Regions from separate parts of the Aliivibrio friggae genome, predicted to be linked through region 2. Evidence: riboswitches for the same ligand, from Rfam matches in the RefSeq annotation. Region 2 holds a riboswitch; the other holds the start of a gene.
What was found. A riboswitch is a leader RNA that binds a small molecule or an ion and turns the genes downstream of it on or off. The one in region 2 is predicted to bind thiamine pyrophosphate.

Region 1: linked by a shared signal. The riboswitch ahead of thiC (phosphomethylpyrimidine synthase ThiC) and the one ahead of thiD (bifunctional hydroxymethylpyrimidine kinase/phosphomethylpyrimidine kinase) in region 2 are both predicted to bind thiamine pyrophosphate.

What each region holds. Positions count from the first base shown of each region.
Region 1 is NZ_CM170648.1:27,654-35,011, forward strand. It holds gene AC2INI_RS00120 (voltage-gated chloride channel family protein) at 1-388, shown strand, start outside; TPP riboswitch at 780-891, shown strand; gene thiC (phosphomethylpyrimidine synthase ThiC) at 1,082-3,016, shown strand; partial or broken gene thiE (thiamine phosphate synthase) at 3,129-3,782, shown strand; gene AC2INI_RS00135 (HesA/MoeB/ThiF family protein) at 3,775-4,632, shown strand; gene thiS (sulfur carrier protein ThiS) at 4,625-4,837, shown strand; gene AC2INI_RS00145 (thiazole synthase) at 4,839-5,609, shown strand; gene thiH (2-iminoacetate synthase ThiH) at 5,624-6,739, shown strand; gene AC2INI_RS00155 (family 20 glycosylhydrolase) at 6,872-7,358, opposite strand, start outside.
Region 2 is NZ_CM170649.1:42,050-49,407, reverse strand. It holds gene AC2INI_RS13920 (YcjX family GTP-binding protein) at 1-1,160, shown strand, start outside; gene AC2INI_RS13915 (YcjF family protein) at 1,157-2,194, shown strand; TPP riboswitch at 2,258-2,355, shown strand; gene thiD (bifunctional hydroxymethylpyrimidine kinase/phosphomethylpyrimidine kinase) at 2,455-3,309, shown strand; gene AC2INI_RS13905 (ABC transporter ATP-binding protein) at 3,315-4,082, shown strand; gene AC2INI_RS13900 (ABC transporter permease) at 4,138-4,893, shown strand; gene AC2INI_RS13895 (ABC transporter substrate-binding protein) at 4,921-5,868, shown strand; gene tenA (thiaminase II) at 5,902-6,564, shown strand; gene thiM (hydroxyethylthiazole kinase) at 6,619-7,358, shown strand, end outside.

The sequences.
Region 1 (7,358 bases), on a different replicon from region 2:
TAAAGGTGGTGAGGTAACACCTTTGTTTTTTGTTGGTGCGACCTTAGGTAATTTCCTTGCTTGGGTTATGGGTGCTCCTGTTGATCTGTTTGCGGCGTTAGGGTTCTTAGCGGTATTTGCAGCAGCCACTAATACACCGTTGGCTTGTACTATTATGGGGGTTGAGTTGTTTGGCGCGGATTACTTACCTTACTTTGCGTTAGCGTGTTATACCGCGTATTACTTTAGTGGTCATACGGGTATTTATTCTTCTCAGCGTGTGGCTGTATCTAAAACGTTAGAGCATGGCCGTGATCATGATGGTTCTAATAAAATTGGCTCTTACCGCGAGCATAACTCTTCGTGGCTAAAGCATTTGGCGAAAAAACTAACTAAGAAAGACAAATAGTTTCACGTGGAACATTTAGATTAGAACCTAATGTGCTTCTCCACAAAAAAGAACATTGTATTTGATGGTGATAAGAGCTGCGGATGACAAAGGTGGTTTTTTGTTACGAAGCACACAAGGTTCAGTATGTCATGATGGCGTGTTTAGAACCTAATGTGCTTCTCCACAAAAAAGAACATTGTATTTGGTGGTGTAAGAGCTACGGATGACAAAGGTGGTTTTTTTGTTGCGAAGCACACAAGGTTAATATGAATTGTTATATACAAAGCTCAATATGCGTTCACTCACAAACTCAGCCAACCACTTGATAACTTCCTTCTCTTCCATTTCATTTCCTCTGTACTTTCTTTATACTCCGGACACATTCAGATTTTCATTAGGAAGATCTGAAAGAAACTTGTCGGAGTGCTTAGTACTTTTATAGTACGAGCTGAGACCGCGTTGCGGGATCCGTAGAACCTGATCAGGCTAATACCTGCGAAGGGAACAAGAGATATTTTTTATCTTAGTTTGTTAATCACTAACCGAATTATTTAATGATAAATCGTAGCTGAATTTTGGCTTTAATTTATTTGTGTAATTCATAACATACAGATATGCAGGTCTATTCTCTGTTGTATCTTAAACTAAGAACCTCTTGCTACAACTCAAATCCGACAAGCAATTATTCTATTTTTATCAAGGAATTTTGCTATGTCGTCAAGTCGCAAACAAGCACGTTTAGATGCTAAAACCAATATTGAATCGCTGTCGGTTCAACCATACCCAAATTCAAGTAAAGTCTATATTGAAGGTTCTCGTCCAGATATTCGCGTACCTATGCGTGAAATTGCTTTGGCTGACAGTTTAGTTGGTGGGACAAAAGAGAATCCGACACTAACGCCAAATGAGCCTATTCAAGTTTATGACACTTCTGGTGTTTATACTGACCCAAACTATGAGATTGATGTTTATCAAGGTTTACCGAAATTGCGTGAGCGTTGGATTGAAGAGCGCAGTGATACAGAAATGTTGAATGGGGTTAGTTCGGTTTATTCTCAAGAACGATTGGCAGATGATACCTTAGACGAACTTCGTTATGGAAACCTGCCAGCTATCCGTCGTGCTAAACAAGGTCAATGTGTTACCCAACTGCATTATGCGCGTCAGGGAATAATTACGCCTGAGATGGAATATATTGCGATCCGTGAAAACATGGGACGTCAAAAGTTTGCAGATGAGCAGTTAAATCATCAACACCCCGGACACAGTTTTGGGGCTAACTTACCTAAAGAAATCACTCCTGAATTTGTGCGTAAAGAAGTGGCAGAAGGCCGCGCTATTATCCCATCAAACATAAACCATCCAGAAGCTGAGCCAATGATCATTGGTCGTAATTTCTTAATTAAAGTTAACGCCAATATTGGTAACTCGTCTGTCAGTTCATCAATTGAAGAAGAAGTCGAAAAACTAGTTTGGTCAACGCGTTGGGGCGGCGATACCGTAATGGATTTGTCTACTGGTCGAAATATTCATGAAACTCGTGAGTGGATTCTACGTAATAGTCCGGTACCCATTGGCACCGTTCCAATGTATCAAGCGTTAGAAAAAGTAAATGGTGTTGCTGAAAACCTAAACTGGGAAGTGATGCGAGATACCTTAATTGAGCAAGCCGAACAGGGCGTTGATTACTTTACGATTCACGCCGGTTTACTGCTTCGTTATGTTCCAATGACGGCAAAGCGAGTGACGGGTATTGTTTCGCGCGGTGGCTCAATCATTGCGAAGTGGTGTTTGGCTCATCACCAAGAAAGCTTTTTATATACGCACTTTCGCGAGATCTGTGAAATCTGTGCTAAGTACGATGTTGCCTTATCTTTGGGCGATGGCTTACGTCCGGGTTCAATTGCCGACGCTAACGATGAAGCGCAATTTGCTGAATTAAGAACGTTAGGTGAACTAACCAAAGTTGCGTGGGATTACGATGTTCAAGTGATCATCGAAGGCCCTGGCCATGTACCTATGCATATGATTAAAGAGAACATGGACGAGCAATTGAAGCATTGCCATGAAGCGCCATTTTATACCTTAGGCCCATTAACTACAGATATTGCTCCGGGGTATGACCATATTACATCAGGTATTGGTGCTGCCATGATTGGTTGGTATGGCTGTGCCATGTTGTGTTATGTGACGCCAAAAGAACATTTAGGCTTACCAAATAAAGACGATGTGAAGACTGGCTTGATTACTTATAAGTTAGCAGCACACGCAGGGGATTTAGCCAAAGGTCATCCGGGAGCTCAAATCCGTGATAATGCCTTATCAAAAGCCCGTTTTGAATTCCGCTGGGAAGACCAATTTAATCTCTCTCTTGATCCAATCACCGCGCGTGAATTTCATGATGAAACACTGCCGCAAGAGTCTGGCAAGGTTGCTCATTTCTGTTCAATGTGTGGACCTAAATTCTGTTCAATGAAAATTTCACAAGAGGTTCGTGAGTACGCCAAAGATATCGATCAAGTCGCATTAGACCAAGCGATTGAGATCAAAATGATTGATGATCCACTTGAAGGAATGCGTCAGAAATCAGAAGAGTTTAAAGCGTCAGGTTCTGAACTTTATCATCCTGCGGTAGAAACGGAATAGCTCATTATCTTTCTTTTAAATCAATATTGAAGATGTAGTAATAAATAGTAAGTGGTGTTTCACGTGAAACATCGCTTGTTTATCGAAGGTTTGAGGAGAGATGAGTATGTATACTTTTCCTGCGATTGATAGAAATAAATTTGGTCTTTACCCCGTGGTTGATGATGTGTCATGGATTAAAACCGTGCTTAGCCTTGGGGTGAAAACGGTTCAATTACGAATTAAGAATCCAGAACAAGCAGACATAGAAGAGCAGGTAATCAAAGCAATCGAACTTGGCCGTCAATATGATGCTCAAGTGTTTATTAATGACTATTGGCAGCTAGCCATTAAACACAAGGCATTTGGAATTCACCTTGGACAAGAAGATATAGAAATTGCTGATCTGCAGGCCATATCAGATGCAGACATTTGCTTGGGGTTATCTACTCATGATGACAGTGAGCTATTGAAAGTGAAAGCTCTCAATCCTAGTTACTTAGCGCTTGGACATATATTTCCTACACCCACCAAAGATATGCCATCACAACCGCAAGGCCTAGTTAATTTAGCGAAAAACCAACAGCTAGCAGGTGATACTCCAACCGTTGCTATTGGTGGCATTGATCTTACGGTCGCAGAGCAAGTGTGGCAAACCGGTGTAGACAGTATTGCGGTAGTTCGCGCGATTACTCAGGCTAGCAGTGTCGAAGAAGTTATAACTCAGTTTACCGCTATTCTTGCTAAGCCAAGAGAGAAGAAAAATGTCGAGGCTATTTATGAGTAATTTACTAATGGAGGGGCTCAATGATCAAGACTTCCTCCGCTATAGCCGTCAAGTCATGTTGCCTGATATTGGTGAAAAAGGGCAGTTATCATTAAGAAATAGCACAGTATTGATGATTGGTTGTGGAGGGCTTGGCTCTGCCGTTGGAATGTACTTAGCTGCTGCTGGCATAGGGACCTTGATTATCGCTGATGGCGATAAACTTGAATTGAGTAACTTACAGCGACAAGTTATTTATCGTAAATCGAATATCGCTCAGAACAAAGCGATTGCTATGGCGCAGCAGATAAAAGATCTAAATAATGCCGTTACGGTTGAGGTTATCAATCATCATTTATCTGAACCTGAATTATCTCGCTTTCTGACTCAAGTCGATGTCGTTCTCGACTGTAGCGATAACTTATTTACGCGCCATGAGATTAATGCTGCTTGTGTAAAAAAAGGAGTAGCGCTTATTTCTGGTGCGGCAATCGGGTGGCAAGGACAACTGATGCTGTTCTCTAATCAGCAACAGGATAATCAAAATGCATCAGCTTGCTACCATTGCTTGTTTCCATTTACAGAAAGTCAGCAAACGCAGAACTGTCAGTCATTTGGCATTATCGGTCCTGTGGTTGGCATGATTGGAAACCTACAAGCGTTAGAAACCATCAAGTATCTCACTCAGCCAAGTTGGGTTAAGTGGAGTTCGATTCATCAATTTGATGGCAAATCACTTCAATGGTCTTGTATTGATATCCCTAAAGACAACACTTGTTCTGTTTGTTGTCCATCCCAACAACACCCTCATGTTTCACGTGAAACAGTGCAAAGCCAAGAATGTATTAATGGAGAGTTTATCTGTGAGTAATCTAATAACAATAGAGCTGAATAATGTGGTTTATCGAGTAGAGAAAACACACTCCATTCACTCTTTTCTTGCCCTGCATAAGGTTGATACTCAAGGGTGCGCATTAGCGATGAGCAATCAAATAATCCCAAGATCAGAGTGGCAAACCCGTTGTCTTTCTGATGGCGAAAGCATTTCATTATTTCAAGCGATAGCAGGAGGCTAACATGAGTGGCTCATTAATCATTGCCGGTAAATCTTTTTCATCACGTTTGTTTACTGGAACCGGAAAGTTTCCCAACTCAGGCATAATGCAAAAATCATTAATAGAATCGGGCTCTGAATTGGCGACCATGGCGCTGAAACGTGTGGAGGTGAATAACCCTGAAGACAATATATTAAAACCAATTGTTGATGCTGGTATTAATCTATTGCCGAATACGTCAGGAGCGAAGAACGCTAGAGAAGCAATTTTTGCTGCTCAACTTGCCAGAGAAGCCCTGCAAACCAATTGGCTAAAATTAGAGATTCATCCAGACCCTAAGTATTTAATGCCCGATCCAATTGAAACATTAAAAGCAGCAGAAGAATTAGTTCGTCAAGGTTTTATCGTCTTACCGTATTGCCATGCTGATCCTGTTTTGTGCAAGCGTTTAGAAGAAGTGGGTTGTGCTGCAGTGATGCCTCTAGGGGCCCCCATTGGTTCGAATAAAGGTATTGCAAGTCGTGACTTTTTAGAAATTATTATTGATCAAGCTCGCGTACCTGTTGTGGTTGATGCCGGTATCGGTGCGCCATCTCATGCTGCGTTTGCGATGGAAATGGGAGCAGATGCAGTGCTGGTGAATACGGCGATTGCAGCAGCCAAAAATCCTATTGCGATGGCGACGGCTTTTAAGTTAGCGGTTCAGTCAGGACGACTGGCTTACGAGAATGGCTTAGCCTCCGTAAATACTCAAGCAGTTGCTTCCAGTCCATTGACTGCATTTTTAGATTGATAAGGTGAGTGAAAATGACATTTACCGATGAGTGGAAAAAGCTGAATTGGGATGAGGTGAAACTCTCAATTTACAGTAAAACGGCTGATGATGTAGAGCGAGCACTGAATAAACCTAAACGTGATCTTGAGGATTTTAAAGCGTTGATTTCTCCTGCAGCGGAAAGTTATCTTGAACTTATGGCTCAAGAATCTGCGCGCTTAACTCGCCAACGCTTTGGGCATACTATTGGGTTTTATATCCCTCTCTATCTTTCTAATCTATGTGCCAATGCATGTACTTATTGTGGTTTTTCAATGGAGAATCGAATTAAGAGAAAGACCCTTAATCAAGACGAAATAGCACAAGAAATTTCAGCAATTAAAACGATGAACTTTGATAGTGTTCTTTTGGTAACGGGTGAACATGAAACCAAAGTGGGGATGAATTACTTTCGTCAAACATTACCACAAATAAAGCAGTCGTTTAATTACTTGGCAATGGAAGTTCAGCCGCTTGAGCAAGACGAGTACGCAGAATTAAAAACCTTAGGCTTAGATGCGGTGATGGTTTATCAAGAAACGTATCACCCATCGACGTATGCGGAGCATCATCTTCGTGGTAATAAAATGGACTTTGAATATCGTTTAGAAACACCAGATAGATTAGCGAAAGCGGGGATAGACAAAATTGGAATTGGTGCTCTTATTGGGTTAGAAGAGTGGCGAACGGATTGTTTTTTTGTTGCTGCACATTTGGATTATTTAGAGCGTCGATATTGGCAAACTCGTTATTCAATTTCGTTTCCAAGGTTACGTCCATGCGAAGGGGCATTTCAACCTAAATCACTCATGAATGATAAACAGCTTGTACAATTAATTTGTGCTTACCGTTTATTCAATTCAGAGGTTGAGCTATCGCTGTCTACTCGGGAGTCAGAACACTTTAGAGATAATGTATTACCTTTAGGGATCACTTCTGTGTCTGCTGCATCAAAAACTCAACCGGGTGGGTATGCTAATGACAATGAAGAGTTAGAGCAGTTTTCTATCAGTGATGAGCGTTCTGCTTTAGCGGTTGCAGAAGCTGTTCAGGCTAGAGGGTTTGAGCCTGTATGGAAAGACTGGGAGCGGAGCTTTACTGTGGACTGAAAGAAATGTCGCTTTCAAAGTGAAACGGTGATCGAGTGTGTTTGGCTACTCAGTAAATAAAAAGTACCACTCTATATTGAGTGGTACTTTATATGGTTTGATTACTTTGATTTTAAGTTAGTTAATTAATGCTTATTTGCGTAATTGACGAACCAACTCTTCTGTTGGACGCACGATAGCGACAATCATCTCATCATACATTCCTGATGCATTGGTAGTGATCGTTAATAGATTATCCAGTTGCTTTGATGTCGGCTTCTTACCTTTTTCAAGCTCTTGAATAACCGCTAATGCTGCTGTTGCTACTTCGATATGTTTTGCTGCTAACGGTGCAGTATCAAGAGAAGCGATATTGTTGTTAAAGATCACTTCTGATGTTTGTGCACTCTCTAGAACAGTTTGATAGTGCTGCTTCAGCGCTTTTAAATCAGCTTTATTGTTTACTGCCGTTTCTGCCAGTTTCATCATATCTAGTACCGCGAAGCTTTCTACAGGAACAGCGTCAGCAAAACGATTCAATCTTTCATATTGATTGTATAGTTCACCCTTAGGTTCGGTTGAATTAAACTTAGCCCAGTTTCGAGCGTAGTACTGCGCAGGTTCTGCGTAGTTTGCAAAG
Region 2 (7,358 bases):
CTTATGACGAAGGAATGGATTCGCTACTTTCTGAGCCCCCGACATGGCCAGAGCCTACTCGCGATGTGAGTGAGTTACGTTTAGCCATAAAATTCAAACCAAAATCAGGTTTGTTAAAACACCTACAAGACAACGCGACTTTATACGTTGATATTGTTGATTATCCTGGCGAGTGGCTATTGGATTTACCGCTTTTGGATATGGATTATTTAGCGTGGTCTAAACAGCAGCAATCGAACCTTACTGGTCATCGTAAAATGCTGTCTGAAGCTTGGTTAAAAGAAGCGAAGAAACTCGATCCCTTGGCGCCTGTTGATGAAAAGCAAATAGCTCATATTTCTGAGCTATTTACACAATATCTTCATGATTGTAAGGATTCTCAGGGATTACATTGGGTTCAGCCGGGTCGTTTTGTATTACCTGAAGAGCTAGCAGGTGCGCCGGTATTGCAATTTTTCCCATTTATGTTTCTGCATAAATACACAGAAGAAGAGTTAGCAAAAGCGAGTAAAGACTCAAATATTTCGGCATTAAAAAAACGCTATAAACATTATCAACAACATGTGGTGAAGAAGTTTTATAACGAACACTTTAGACACTTTGATCGTCAAATCGTACTGGTCGATTGTTTACAGCCATTAAATGCTGGTGAGCAATCGTTTAACGATATGCGCCAAGCGGTTGATCAGTTGATGCACAGTTTTCAATATGGCAAAAGCTCAATGCTTAAACGTCTGTTTTCACCAAAAATTGATAAGGTGTTGTTTGCGGCAACCAAGGCTGATCATGTGACACCAGAACAGCATCCAAATATGGTGTCCTTGTTACAACAAATGATCCACCAAACATGGCAAGAAACGGCGTATGAAGGCATCAAGATGGAGTGCATGAGTATTGCGTCTATTCAAGCGACTACGGCGGGAATGATTGATGAAAATGGTGAGCTATTTTCTGCTATTTCAGGAGTAAGCTCTGAGCAGCAGCCATTAATGATGTTTCCGGGCGAAGTGCCAAAACGTATACCAAGTAAAGCCTATTGGGAAACAGAACCGTTTAACTTTATGAGTTTTCAACCGTTGCACAATGAGAATGACAAGCCACTGCAACACATCCGAATGGATAAGGCGATGCAGTTCTTGCTAGGAGATAAATTAGTATGAGTGAGTTAAAAAAACAGCGTATCTTTCAAGCCTCGTCTCAAGAACTGGAGCAAGATACAGAAACCCTTGATAACCTGCAAACTCAAAAGCTATTTGAAGAGAGTGTTAAATTTGTTCCTCAAGCTATCGAAGAAGAGGAACTTGATGGTGTGGATATTGAAACGCCATTAATCAAAAAGAAAACCCATTGGAGTATTAAAACTCTGATTGGTGGTTTCCTTGGTTTAACGGTGTGGCAAAGTGTTGATCATGTCATTACTGCAATCCAATCGGCTGATTTTCTGTCATTAGGCTGGGCTGGGTTAATTAGCCTTGCAGCAATCATGGGGGTTACTGCTATTGGTCGTGAATTATGGACATTGCGTAAACTTAAAAACCGAGCTGAAATTCAACATCAAGTAACTGAATTGGTTGAAGGCAATGGTATTGGTCAGGCAAAACCGTTCTGTGAAGCATTAGCTAAGAAAGGAGCAACGGCGAATACGGCAGAATATACGCGCTGGAAGAATAGTATCGAATCGCATCATAATAACGCTGAAGTATTTGAAATGTATGACAGCATGGTGGTTTCAGAGCAAGATAAACGAGCAAAAGCATTAATTAGTAAACACGCAGGTGAATCAGCATTGATGGTGGCATTAAGTCCATTAGCTGTGGTGGATATGTTATTAGTAGCGTGGCGTAATATTCGATTAATCGAACAAGTCTCTCAAGTTTATGGGGTAGAGCTTGGCTATTGGGGCCGCTTACGTTTGTTCAAAATGGTTTTGCAAAATATGGCGTTTGCAGGAGCAACTGAAATGGTGACGGATGTTGGTGTTGATATGCTATCTACTGGCCTTGCTGGTAAATTATCAACCAGAGCAGCACAGGGTTTAGGTATTGGTTTATTAACGGCACGTTTTGGATTAAGAACCATGAATTTAATGCGTCCATTACCATGGCAAGTGGGTGAAGCACCAAAGCTTTCTGATATGCGTAAAACGATAGTTGCTCAATTAGCATCCAAATTGAGTTCTCAAGATAAGAATTAACTAATACAGTTATCATTCTCATAAAAAAGCATACTATTTACAAATCGATTAGTGATAGTATGACGCCATTAGTCGGGGAGCCAATAGGCTGAGATCGCAATAGCGAACCCGTTGAACCTGATTCAGTTAGTACTGACGTAGGGAACTAATGGTCTTCTTGAAACGATCTCTCTGATCGATTTCTTTAATGAGATAGCACCTACTCGGTATCTTTATCTCATGTGACTGTTTTTCCTGACCGTTAGTTAGGGAAAATAAGTATGCCTTCGTTACACACTACCGCACTTTTATCGACATTATCTGCAACAACACCGATTGTATTAACTATTGCTGGCTCTGACAGTGGCGGCGGCGCAGGGATCCAAGCCGACATTAAAGCGATTTCTGCAACCGGCAGTTATGCGTGTTCTGTTATTACCGCATTAACGGCTCAAAATACGCAAGGCGTGACGGGCATTTATCCAATCAGCAGTGAATTTGTTGAGCAGCAACTTGATGCTGTTTTCTCTGATTTGAATGTTATCGCCGTTAAAGTCGGCATGCTAAGTGATTCTGATATCATCTGTTCTGTTGCGAAAAAAATAAAACAATACTCTCCTCGCTATCTTGTGGTTGACCCTGTTATGGTCGCGACCAGCGGTGATCTTCTTCTGCAATCTTCTGCTATTGAAAGCCTTAAATCCGAACTGCTTCCTCTTGCCGATGTGATCACGCCAAACCTCCCTGAAGCGGCGGCACTTATTAACGCTAAAGTACCCGAAAGTGAAGCTGAAATGACGGCAATGATTGATGAACTTCGTCAATTAGGTGCTAAGTCAGTATTGCTAAAAGGTGGGCATTTAGAAAAAGATGAGAACAGTACTGATTTACTGATTTTATCTGATTCCATAGAGCGTTTATCGACACCCCGAATTGAAACTCGCAATACACACGGCACGGGCTGTACGTTATCGTCAGCGATTGCTTCGTATTTAGCGCAAGGTCATGAGTTACAGGCGGCAGTAACACTAGGTAAGCATTATATTACTCAAGCGATTATTCATGCGGATGAACTGAATATAGGTCAGGGACATGGGCCTGTGAATCACTTCTTTGCTTTACATACTCCAGAGTAATGGGGATGAATCATCGCATTGGTGCCGCCATTTCTAATGGGGCCTTACAATATACAGACAGCGAAAAGCCTATTATTTTCAATCTAAATATGACGATCCCTAAAGGAAAATGGACCGCCATATTAGGAAAGAGTGGTTGTGGTAAAACCTCTATTTTGCGTTATCTCGCAGGATTATTGACCGATAAAGTCATGTGGTCAGGGGATGTTTCGATTGATGGCGTAGACGCATTAGAGGGCAATATCGCGTACATGGCGCAACAAGATTTATTGATGCCGTGGTTAAACGTAATAGATAACGTCTGCTTTGCCGACAAGTTTGCAACGAACTCTCGCTTTAATTCAACGAAACCGAACTCGGATAAACACAGAGCGCATGAACTTTTAGAGTTAGTTGGACTAAAAGGGCATGAGTTTGCGATGCCGTCGCAATTATCGGGTGGGATGCGCCAGCGTGTTGCGTTAGCTCGGACATTAATGCAAGACAAACCAATGGTATTAATGGATGAACCTTTTTCTGCGTTAGATGCAGTAACTCGTTATCGCCTGCAAGATCTTGCTGCTCAAGTGCTAGCAGATAAAACCGTTTTATTGATCACGCATGATCCACAAGAAGCGTTAAGACTCAGTGATGCGGTTTATATCATGCAAGGACAGCCTGCTTCAGCGGTCTCCTTACCCGTTCCAAGTACGTCGATACCTCGCAAGATTGATGCAGAGTTGGCGGTACTTCAACAACAGATAATTGATACGTTAGAGGTCGATTATGTCTAAATCATTCCTTATAAATTCGACATCAGCAACGATAGGAAAGGTAACGCAAAAACCAATGCTACAAAACGTGAAATCCTTAATAAGAATCTTAATCAGTGCGGTGGTTATTCTGGGATTATGGCAATTCATCGTAATCGTTTTTGCTTTACCAAGCTTCATTTTACCGAGTCCATTGGCTGTCTTTACTAAATTAATACAGCGATACGATGTGCTACTTGCTCATTCATGGATAACGGCTCAAGAGATCTTACTTGGTCTTGGCTTGGGTCTTTCTATGGGGTTGTTATTTGCGCTTCAAATGCTGTTGTTTGATCCACTTCGACGTTGGTTATTACCAATTTTAATTGCGAGCCAAGCGATCCCTGTTTTTGCTATCGCACCTATTTTGATGTTGTGGTTGGGTTATGGCATCGCATCAAAAGTAGTGATGGCGGCATTAATTATCTTTTTCCCTGTGACTACCTGTTGTTATGACGGGCTGCGAAATACCCCAAGTGGTTACCTTGATTTAGCCCACACGATGGGTGCATCAAAATGGCAATTATTAAAATACGTTCGCTTACCTGCGGCTTTACCTGCCTTAGCATCTGGTATTCGTGTTGCTGTTGTTGTCGCGCCTATTGGTGCTGTCGTTGGTGAATGGGTAGGCTCAAGCGAAGGCCTCGGCTATTTGATGCTGCAAGCGAATGCTCGAATGATGATAGATGAAATGTTTGCTGCGTTATTTATTCTCGCGGCGCTATCCGTCAGTTTGTATTTTCTTGCGGATGTATTGATTCAAAAACTCATACCGTGGCAACACGATAAATAAATTCATAATAAAAGGACTCATTGAATAATGAAAAATAGAGTAATTAAAGGGGCGGTGGCTCTGCTTATTTCAAGCTACTCCATGATGGCAAGCGCGGAAGACAAAGCGATGACATTAATGTTGGATTGGTTTGTAAATCCGAACCATGGGCCAGTGGTTATCGCACAGCAAAAAGGCTATTTCAAAGAAGAAGGCCTAAATGTGACGGTTCAAGAACCTGCAGATCCAAGTATGCCGGCAAAATTAGTGGCGGCAAATAACATTGATTTAGCCATTTCTTACCAAACCAGTTTAACGATTGATGTAGCGGCAGGCTTACCGTTAATTCGTTCAGCTACTCTTATTGCCACGCCATTAAACACCTTAATGGTACTGGATAACGGCAAGATAAATTCTTTAGCTGATTTGAAAGGCAAGAAGATTGGTATTGCAATTGCGGGTAATGAAGACGCCACGATTGGCACTATGTTGAATACAGAAGGGGTTGATTTCTCTGAGGTTAAAATCATCAATGTAGGCTGGGCATTATCGTCTTCATTAGCTTCAGGAAAAGTGGATGCTATTTGGGGAGGATTACGTAATTTTGAAACCAATCAATTAGCATTAGAAGGTTACAAAGCGAAATCATTTTTTCCAGAGGAGCACGGTGTGCCCTCGTATGATGAGCTTGTTTTTGTTGCGAATGCCAAAACATACGATGCCGATGCGCTAAAGAAATTTAATCACGCTATCGAAAAAGCGACACAATTTATTGTGAATCACCCTGATGAATCGTGGAAAACCTTTGTTTCTTACGCGCCAGATACCTTAAACAATGAATTAAATAAACGCGCATGGAATGACACGTTAACGCGTTTTGCCTTACGCCCATCAGCGGTTGATTTAGAACGCTACAATCGCTTCTCTGAGTTTATGTTCGAGCATAAGATCATAAAAACACAACCTAAAGCCCAAGATTTTGTGCCGGTGTTGTAATCCATTTTTCCTGTTTATTTTTAGAGAATCAGTATGAATCATCAAGACTTAATTCAAGCGTGTCAAAATGAGTGGACCGAATACACCGAGCACAGCTTCGTTCAACAATTAGCACTTGGAGAGCTAGCGCATTCGTCATTTCTACATTATTTAAAGCAAGATTTTCTGTTTTTAAAACAGTACACCAGAGCGTATGCCTTAGCGATTTATAAAGCGAGAACGTTAGCGGAAATGCGAATGGCGTTACCGAGTGTACAAGCATTATTGAGTTCAGAAATTGCACACCATGTGACTTATTGTGGTGAGTGGGGCGTGTCAGAAGTAGAGATGGAAGCAGAGCCAGAAGCCTTTGGCACGGTAGCCTACACTCGATTTGTATTAGATACCGGTATGTCTGGTGATGTCATTGATTTATACGCAGCATTAGCGCCGTGTTCTATTGGTTATGGGGTGATTGGTACGCAATTACTAGCAAGAGAGTCAACTAGGCTAGAAGGCAATCCGTATGCGAATTGGATCAAGATGTATGGTGGCGAAGAGTTTCAATCTGGCGTGCAAAAAAGTATTACACAGCTAGATGAATTGCTTGCTGATATCGACCTTGATAGTCAGCGTGGGCAGCGTTTGTGTCATATTTTTAAAACGGCGACTCGAATGGAAGTGGCGTTTTGGCAACAAGGATTAGATGAAGCCTAATTGTTGATGATTAGTACTCAATTAATGAATAAGCGAACGAATTAAGGAAGAACAATGACAATCATGAATACGCAAAAAATTATTGAAGCATTGGTGGTATTACGCGAGAAAAAACCATTAGTTGTGAACATTACCAACTATGTTGTGATGAACAACACCGCGAATGCTTTATTGGCGTTAGGTGCGTCACCAATCATGGCGCACAGCCAGCAAGAAATGGCAGAGATGATGAGTTTCTCTGGTGCGTTAGTCATTAATATTGGTACGTTGGATAGCGTATGGACACCAAGAATGCATTTCGCGGTAGAGCAAGCAAACCTTAATAATAAAGTGGTGGTGCTTGATCCGGTGGGATGTGGTGCAAGTCAACTTCGTACCCAAACCGCGCGTCAAATCGCAGAAGCGGCGAATACATTGATTATTCGTGGAAACGCCTCTGAGATCATCGCATTAGCAGGTGAAAATGCACAGAGCAAAGGCGTAGATGCATTAGACAGCAGTGATTCTGCATTAGGTGCAGCTTGTTATGTCGCGCAGCAATATCAATGCAACGTCGTTATTTCGGGTGAAACTGATTACGTAGTTACGAAAGATGCGCAATATCAATTGGATAATGGCCATGCGATGATGCCTTTTGTTACGGGAATGGGTTGCACACATACAGCATTAACTGGGGCTTTTGCCGCAATAGGTGAGTATTCAGGGGTTGCTGCGACGGCTGTTTTAGGCGTTGCAGGTGAGATCGCAGCTGAGAACTCAGCAGGTCCTGGTAGTTTGCAAATGAACCTATTAGA